DNA from 2 places in the Variovorax sp. PEI5 genome. Region 2 is predicted to be linked to the other one. Evidence: riboswitches for the same ligand, from Rfam matches in the RefSeq annotation. Region 2 holds a riboswitch; the other holds the start of a gene.
The links. Region 2 has a riboswitch for S-adenosylhomocysteine ahead of ahcY (adenosylhomocysteinase). Riboswitches for the same ligand answer to the same signal wherever they lie in the genome.
Positions count from the first base shown of each region.

Region 1: it holds a riboswitch for S-adenosylhomocysteine, as region 2 does, so the genes downstream of both, metH (methionine synthase) here and ahcY (adenosylhomocysteinase) in region 2, are expected to answer to the same signal.

Region 1 covers NZ_CM155257.1:2,826,150-2,830,563, reverse strand. Annotated here, with positions in the region: gene metH (methionine synthase) at 1-2,115, opposite strand, end outside; S-adenosyl-L-homocysteine riboswitch at 2,198-2,279, opposite strand; gene AC1MLT_RS13075 (DUF3830 family protein) at 2,326-2,751, opposite strand; gene AC1MLT_RS13070 (amidohydrolase family protein) at 2,810-4,330, opposite strand; gene AC1MLT_RS13065 (ABC transporter substrate-binding protein) at 4,327-4,414, opposite strand, start outside.
Region 2 covers NZ_CM155257.1:2,224,253-2,228,666, forward strand. Annotated here, with positions in the region: gene AC1MLT_RS10290 (TlyA family RNA methyltransferase) at 1-726, opposite strand, end outside; gene ahcY (adenosylhomocysteinase) at 839-2,314, opposite strand; S-adenosyl-L-homocysteine riboswitch at 2,399-2,465, opposite strand; gene AC1MLT_RS10300 (hypothetical protein) at 2,622-3,353, shown strand; gene AC1MLT_RS10305 (hypothetical protein) at 3,394-3,837, shown strand; gene AC1MLT_RS10310 (peptide chain release factor 3) at 3,939-4,414, shown strand, end outside.

The sequences.
Region 1 (4,414 bases), 600 kb from region 2:
GTGCCAGGTCAGCGCGACCTCGTTGCGCGTCTCGTCGGTGTAGAGCGCGATGTCGTCGTCGTCGACGCTGTTGGCCGGCCAGAAGCCGACGACGCCGCTGGCGCTGAGCCAGCGGCCCTCGATCAGGCGCTTGAGCATGCGCTGGCCGTCGGCGTAGACGCGCACGGCCTCGGTGCCGACCACCTCGTCCTTCAGGATGGCCGGGAACGGCCCGGCCAGGTCCCAGGTCTGGAAGAACGGGCCCCAGTCGATGTACTTGGCCAGCTCGGTGAGGTCGAAGTTGCGGAAGACGCGCCGGCCGATGAACTTCGGCACCGGCGGGACATAGCCGCTCCAGTCGATCGGCGTGCGGTTGGCGCGCGCCTTGGCCAGCGGCCACAGCGGCGTCTGCTTCTTGTTCGCGTGCTGCAGGCGCACCTTGTCGTAGTCGACGTTGAGCTCGTCGATGTACTTCGCGGCCTGGTCGGAAAGCAGCGACTGCGCCACGCTGACGCTGCGCGAGGCGTCGGGCACGTAGACCACCGGGCCCTCGTAGTGCGGCGCGATCTTGACGGCCGTGTGCACCCGGCTGGTGGTGGCGCCGCCGATCATCAGCGGGATCTTCCTGATGCGGAAATGGTCGTCGCGCTGCATCTCGCCGGCGACGTACTGCATCTCCTCCAGGCTCGGCGTGATGAGGCCGGAGAGGCCGACGATGTCCGCCCCCTCGACCTTGGCGCGCGCCAGGATCTCGTGGCAGGGCACCATCACGCCCATGTTCACGACCTCGAAGTTGTTGCACTGCAGGACCACCGTGACGATGTTCTTGCCGATGTCGTGGACGTCGCCCTTGACGGTGGCGATGACGATCTTGCCCTTGGTGCGCACGTCGCGGCCGGCGGCCTCGTCGCGCAGCTTCTCCTCCTCGATGTAGGGCAGCAGGTGGGCCACGGCCTGCTTCATGACCCGGGCCGACTTCACCACCTGGGGCAGGAACATCTTGCCGGCGCCGAACAGGTCGCCCACCACGTTCATGCCGTCCATGAGCGGGCCCTCGATGACGTGCAGCGGACGCCCGCCCCCGGCCAGGATGCCGCGATACGCCTCCTCGGTGTCCTCGACGATGAACTCGGTGATGCCATGGACCAGCGCGTGGCTGAGCCGGTCGCCCACGCTCACCGGCGCCTCGGGCGTGCCGCGCCAGTCGTTGCGCCGGCTCTCGTCCTTGGCACCGCTCTTGGCGGTCTCGGCCACCTCGACCAGGCGCTCGCCGGCATCGGCTCGGCGGTTGAGGATGACGTCCTCGACCCGCTCGCGCAGCACCGGCTCCAGGTCGTCGTAGACGCCCACCATGCCGGCGTTGACGATGCCCATGTCCATGCCGGCCTTGATGGCGTGATACAGGAACACGGTGTGGATCGCCTCGCGCACGGGATCGTTGCCACGAAAGCTGAAGCTGACGTTGCTGACGCCGCCCGAGACCTTGGCGCCGGGCAGGTTCTGCTTGATCCAGCGCGTGGCCTCGATGAAGTCGACCGCATAGTTGTCGTGCTCCTCGATGCCGGTGGCGACGGCGAAGATGTTGGGGTCGAAGATGATGTCCTCGGCCGGGAAGCCGATCTCGTCGACCAGGATGCGATAGGCGCGCTCGCAGATCTCGACCTTGCGCTCGTAGGTGTCGGCCTGGCCCTTCTCGTCGAAGGCCATCACGACCGCCGCGGCGCCATAGCGGCGCAGCAGCCGCGCCTGGTGGCGGAACTGGTCCTCGCCCTCCTTCATGCTGATCGAGTTGACGATGCCCTTGCCCTGGATGCAGCGCAGGCCGGCCTCGATGACCTCCCACTTGGAGCTGTCCACCATGATCGGCACGCGCGCGATGTCGGGCTCCGAGGCGATCAGGTTCAGGAAGCGCACCATCGCGGCCTTGCTGTCGAGCATGGCCTCGTCCATGTTGATGTCGATCACCTGGGCCCCGTTCTCCACCTGCTGGCGCGCGACGGCCAGGGCCTCCTCGAACTGGCCGTTCAGGATCATGCGCGCGAAGGCCTTGGAGCCGGTGACGTTGGTGCGCTCGCCGATGTTGACGAACAAGGTTCCCTCGCCGATCTGCACGGGTTCGAGACCCGACAGCTTCATCGCCGGGACGGCGGCGGTGGATGTGGCGGCGGAAGTGGCGGGGCTGGAGGACGACGGCATGGACTCACCTGGTTCGCGGAGGTTCAGGCGAGCGTCGTTGCAGGGGGGAACACGCCCGAGCCTGGCGGGGCGCGACGCGCTCCGCTGCAACGCTCCTCGGGGAGGCGCGATTTTAGGCGCATCGGCCCGGCCGACGCGCCGTGGGGCCGGTCAGGCGAGTTCGAACAGCACGTCCTGGGCGCCCTGCCACAGCACCCGCTCGCCGAGCGCGCGCAGCTGCTCGCGCCCCTCGACGATGGTGAGGAAATGGTTGCCGGCGAGCTGGCCCATCTTGCTGGAGAAGCTGCAGGCGCCATAGGCCAGGATGATCTCGGTCTCGCTGTAGCCGCCCGGATAGAACAGGATGTCGCCCACCGACGGGTGGCTGGTGTGGTTCTCGAAGCCGACCGGCGCGCCGTCGGCCTCCAGCCTGAACTCGCCCAGCGGCACCCAGCAGCCCTCGCCGCTCCAGCGCACGTGGATCAACTGCTGGCGGTAGGGCAGCAGCGAGAGGAACGCCGCCACGGTGCGCGGCGCGTCGGGATGGGTCAGGGCGATGAATTCGAGGCCGCCGGCGGTGATCTTGAGTCGGGTCATGGGGTCGATGGAGAGGAAAAAGGTCGGTCGGGAAGGACGGAGGACGGGGCGACGGGGTTCAGCCGCAGCAGCCGCCGAACAGGCCACGACGATAGAACGGCGCCAGGTCGTCGGCCAGCGCCCGGACATCCTCGCGCCAGGCGGCGTGGGCCGGATCGGCGGCCAGGGCGTGGCGGGTGCGCGCCAGCAGCTCGGCCTTCAGGGCCGGCTCGTCGATGCCCAGCACCCGGCCATGCTCGACGATCGCGCGCCCGCCGGCCAGCACCCGCGCGATGTGCGCGCCGTGGGCGCGTGCCAGCAGCAGGTCCAGCGGGTCGGTGTCGGCGAACAGGGCATCGTCGTCGAGCGCGTCCCAGTCCAGCAGCACGATGTCCGCCGGCTCGCCGGGCGCGATGCGGCCCTGCCCGCGCGCGGCCGCTCCGGCCACGCTGCGCGGCCCGTGACCGGCGCCGAAGGCCCACAGCTGGCGCGGCGTCATCGTGGTGTCGTAGCCCCAGCCGCGATGCAGCGCGAAGGCCAGCCGCAGCTCGCGCAGCGCGTCGTCGTCCTCGTCGAGGGCCAGGCCGTCGAGCCCCATGGCGACGCGGCAGCCCTGCCGCAGCATCTCCGGCAGCGGCGCGATGCCGGACTTCAGACCCAGGTTGGAACTGGTGTTGACCGCCAGCGTGACGCCGCGTTCGGCCAACAGCGCCAGTTCGTCCGGCCGCGCCCAGGTGCAGTGCGCCAGCGTGAGGCGCGGGCTCAGCAGGCCGATGTCGTCGAGGAAGCGGACGACGCCCCCGGGATGCGCGGCATCGGCCCAGTCGCGCTGGTAGCGCGTCTCCAGCAGGTGCATGTGCACGGGCCGCCCGGTGTCGGCCGAGGCCCGCGCGATGGCTTCGAGCAGCGGCGTGCTGCACCATTGCACCGCCGTCGGCCCGTACTGGACGGTGACGTGGTGGGCATGGCCCTCTTCCGCCACCATGGCGCAGACCTCGTCCACGAGCGCGAGCTGCGCGGCCGGCGCGACCGGCGGTGCCGCCAGCCGCTTGGCCACGGCGTCGCGGATGCCCGGCCTGAGCGCCGCCAGCACGGCCGCGTCGTCCGCGTAGCCGATGCCGTGGCGGTCGCGCATCGACACCGCGAAGCCGATGCGCACGCCGACGTCGCCTGCCGCGCGGGCCACGGCGCGGGCCTCGTCGACATAGGGCATGCCGCCCTGCACGCGCGTGTAATGGACCATCAGGTGCGTCACGCCATGGCGCGCCGAACGCGCGAAGGACGTGGCCGCGCACAGGTACGGATCCATGCCCGGCACCACGCCCAGGAACGGCAGCCAGCCCTCCAGCGGCTGGCCGAAGGCACCGAGCGTGGCGCTGCGGAAGGTGCGCGCGTGGTCGTGCGCGTTGGCCAGCGCGGGCAGCGCCAGCAGGCGACGCCCGGTCGCGGCATGGCCGAGCGCGTCGAGCGTGGCGATGCGCCCGTCCGGCGCGATGCGGATGCGCACGTCGGCGCGGGCCGGCTCGGCCCCGGGATCGGCCAGGGCCCAGGCGCAGTCGATGTCGGCGGCGATCGCTGTGGTCGCGGCGGGCGCGGTCATTTCATCGCCATCCGGCGCTCGGCGACGGGGGGCAGGAAGCGGCGGTCGAACACCTCGGCGGCGGTCGGCACGCGCGGCATCTCG
Region 2 (4,414 bases):
GTTGCCGTCGCCGCCGGCGATCGGACTGTCGAACCAGCGCGCGACGCGCAGGCCGAGCGCGGCGCAGGCCTCGCGCAGACGCGCCTCGACCACCGCGTAGAGCGCCGCGTCGCGCACGATGCCGCCCTTGCCGACCTGTCCCGGCTGCAGCTCGAACTGGGGCTTGACCAGCATCAGCAGGTCGCCACCGGGCGCGAGGAAGGGCACGACGGCGGGCAGCACCAGCGTCTGCGAGATGAACGACAGGTCGCCCACCACGAGGTCGAACTCGGCGCGTTCGTCCTCCGGCAGATCGGCACGCGTCAGGGCGCGCGCATTGACGCGCTCGATGGCCGTGACGCGCTCGTCCTCGCGGATGCGCGCATGCAGCTGGCCGTGGCCGACGTCGATGCCCACCACATGGGCCGCGCCGTGCTGCAGCAGGCAGTCGGTGAAGCCACCGGTCGACTGCCCGATGTCCAGGCAGTGGCGGCCGCGCGCGTCGATGCCGGCGGTGGCCAGCGCGCCTTCGAGCTTCAGCCCGCCGCGCGAGACGAAACGCGACTCGGCCGCGTCGGCCAGGTCGAGTTCGGCCGTCTCGGGGATGTCGTCGCGGTTCTTGCCGACCGGGCGCCAGGCATCGGTGCTGCCGGCGTCGCGCCAGCGAAGTCCGCCGGCGATCAGCCGCACGGCCTGCGACCGCGACGCCGCCAGTCCACGCTCCACCAACAGTTGATCAGCGCGCATGACAGCTCCTGCCAGCAACACCGCGGAACGGGTTCCGCCCGGCCGCCGGTGTCGCCCCCGGCAGGGGGTTGGCGAAGCGACACGCAGTGCGCGAAGACTGGGGGCGAGCCATTCAGTACCTGTAGGTGTCCGCCTTGTACGGGCCGGCCTTGTCCACGCCGATGTAGGCGGCCTGGGCATCGCTGAGTTCGGTCAGCATCGCGCCGACCTTCTTCAGGTGCAGGCGTGCGACCTTCTCGTCGAGGTGCTTGGGCAGCACGTAGACCTTGCCGGACTCGTAGGCATCGGGCTTGGTGAACAGCTCGATCTGCGCGATCGTCTGGTTGGCGAAGGACGACGACATCACGAAGCTCGGATGGCCGGTGCCGCAGCCCAGGTTCACCAGGCGGCCCTTGGCCAGCAGGATGATGCGCTTGCCGTCGGGGAACTCGACATGGTCGACCTGCGGCTTGATCTCCTCCCACTGGTACTTCTCGATCGACGCGATGTCGATCTCGTTGTCGAAGTGGCCGATGTTGCAGACGATGGCCTGGTCCTTCATGGCGACCATGTGCTCGTGGCGGATGACGTCGCGGTTGCCGGTGGTGGTGACGAAGATGTCGGCCTTGTCGGCGGCGTACTCCATGGTCACGACCTTGTAGCCTTCCATGGCGGCCTGCAGGGCGTTGATGGGGTCGATCTCGGTCACCCAGACCTGGGCCGAGAGGGCGCGCAGCGCCTGCGCCGAGCCCTTGCCCACGTCGCCGTAGCCGGCCACGACGGCCACCTTGCCGGCGATCATCACGTCGGTCGCGCGCTTGATGCCATCGACCAGCGATTCGCGGCAGCCATAGAGGTTGTCGAACTTGCTCTTGGTGACGGAGTCGTTGACGTTGATGGCGCGGAACTTCAGCAGGCCCTTGGCCGACATGTCGTTCAGGCGGTGCACGCCGGTGGTGGTCTCCTCGGTCACGCCGATGATCTCGGCCGACTTGCGGCTGTACCAGGTCGGGTCCTCGGCCAGCTTCTTGCGGATGGCGGCATACAGGATGCGTTCCTCCTCGCTCGAATGCGTGTCGATGAGCGACAGGTCCTGCTCGGCGCGCTGGCCCAGGTGCATGAGCAGCGTGGCGTCGCCGCCATCGTCCAGGATCATGTTGGGGCCTTCGCCCGGCGTGCCCTCGGCACCGAAGTCGAAGATGCGGTGGGTGTAGTCCCAGTAGTCCTCCAGCGACTCGCCCTTGATGGCGAACACCGGCGTGCCGGCCGCGGCGATGGCGGCGGCGGCGTGGTCCTGCGTCGAGAAGATGTTGCAGGAGGCCCAGCGCACCTGGGCACCGAGCGCCTGCAGCGTCTCGATGAGCACCGCCGTCTGGATGGTCATGTGCAGCGAACCGGTGATGCGCGCGCCCTTGAGCGGCTGCGCGGCCGAGAATTCCTCGCGGATGGCCATCAGGCCGGGCATCTCGGTCTCGGCGATGCGGATCTCCTTGCGGCCCCAGGCGGCGAGCGAGATGTCGGTGATGGCCTGGTCGGCGGCCCGGGCGGACGCGGCCGCGGTGGGCAGCACGGGGGAGACGGAAGACGGGGATTCGAGAACGGCGCTCATGAGGAAGACACTCCAAGGCTGATTGCGGATGCCGCTGGATCGAGGGATGTGCGTCTGACGGAGACGGAACTCACCGCGATGGACAGCGGATGAGCGTGGTTGCGATGTGTTCCGAGCCTCACGCCTGATGGCGCTGCAACGCTCCTCGGAGGCGGAATTTTAGCCCAGCACCGGTTTCGCCCTGCCCCGGACCGGCTCGAATCCCTGCATGGGCGACGGTCGCGACGCTCCTAGAGTCGCATCCGACACGCGTTCCGGGGCCATCGCGGCACCCGGCGCGGTCGAATCTTCGACAAGGCCTTCCACCATGACGCGCAAGCACACCACCGCCCTCCTCCGCCCGCTGTTCCGTTCGTTCGCCGCCGCCCCGCTCGCCGCGGCCGGCCTCGTGGCCAGCCTGCTGGTCCTGCCGCAGGCGGCCTGGAGCCAGCCCGCCCGACCGGCCGTCCCCATGGGCGCGATGCCCGCGCCCCCGGCGCCCCCGACCCCGGCGACGCCCACGGTGCGCGTGCGCGGCACGGTCGTCTATGTCGATGCCACCCGGCTGATCGTCAAGGATCGCGGCGGCGAGGTCGTGAGCATGGCGCGGGCGGCCGACCTGCCGGTCTCGGAGGTCTATCCGATCCGGCTGGCCGACATCAAGCAGGGTAGCTATGTCGGCACCGCCGCCATGCCGCAGCCCGACGGCACGCAGCGCGCGCTCGAGGTGCTGGTGTTCCCGGCCGAGGCGCGCGGCACCGGCGAGGGGCATTTCCCCTGGGACCTGGAACCCCGCAGCACCATGACCAACGCCACCGTCGCCGATCTCGCGGCGGCACCGGCTTCGGGCCGTGGCGGTCAGCAGCTGCGCCTGGCCTACAAGGGCGGCGAGAAGACCGTGATCGTGCCGCGCGACGTGCCGGTCGTGACCTTCCGGCCCGCGACCGACGCGCTGCTGACGCCCGGCGCGCGGGTGCTGGTCAATGCGCAGGAACGCAACGGCCAGCCGACCGCCGTGCGCGTGCTGGCCGGCCGCAACGGCTTCGTGCCGCCGATGTGAGAACCGTGGAGGCGGCCCCGGCGACGCGAGAATCAGGGCCATGACGCTGACCGACACGCTCCACATCGCCACGCCCAATCCCGATGGCTCCATCACGCCGCCGCCCAGCGCGGACGAGTTGCGCCAGGCGCTCGAGGCGCGCAACGCGCAGCTGATGGACCGGCTCGGCCAGCTGGAGGAGATCCTGGCCCGGCCGCTCGACCAGATCCTGGCCGAACGCGACCGCTTCAAGGAGGCCGCGGCCGCCTGGGACTCCTTCGGCGCGATGTGGATGCTGTCGCAGCGCGCCATGAAGCGTGTCGCGCTGGACCTCGCCGCGCAACAGGGCGTCGACGAGGCCGAGGTGGTGGCGCGCGCGCTCGACTTCGCCAACGACGTGCTCAATGGCGACGGCGTCGACCTCGGCGGCACCATCGCCGAGGCGCAGCTGGCGCACATCGCGCGCCACCGGCCGTTCCTGCGCAAGCAGTTCCGGCGCGGCTGAGCCGGCACGCCCTGAGGGACAATAGCGGCCATCGCGGCCTCCCGCCCGCCTCCGCCGCCGGCGTCGTGCCGGCCGCCCCCTCCCCCCTTGAATCCTGCCCGATGTCGAACGACAAATTCCTCGAAGAAACCAAGCGTCGCCGCACCTTCGCGATCATCTCCCACCCCGACGCCGGCAAGACCACGCTGACGGAGAAGCTGCTGCTGTTCTCGGGCGCGATCCAGATCGCCGGCTCGGTCAAGGCCCGCAAGGCGACGCGCCACGCCACCTCCGACTGGATGGAGATCGAGAAGCAGCGTGGCATCTCGGTGGCCTCGTCGGTGATGCAGATGCTCTATCGCGAGCACGTCATCAACCTGCTGGACACGCCCGGCCACAAGGACTTTTCCGAGGACACCTACCGCGTGCTGACGGCGGTCGATTCGGCCCTGATGGTGATCGACGCGGCCAACGGCGTGGAAGCGCAGACGCGGCGCCTGATCGAGGTCTGCCGCCAGCGCGACACGCCCATCATCACCTTCGTCAACAAGATGGACCGCGAGGTCCGCGAGCCGCTGGACATCCTCGACGAGATCGA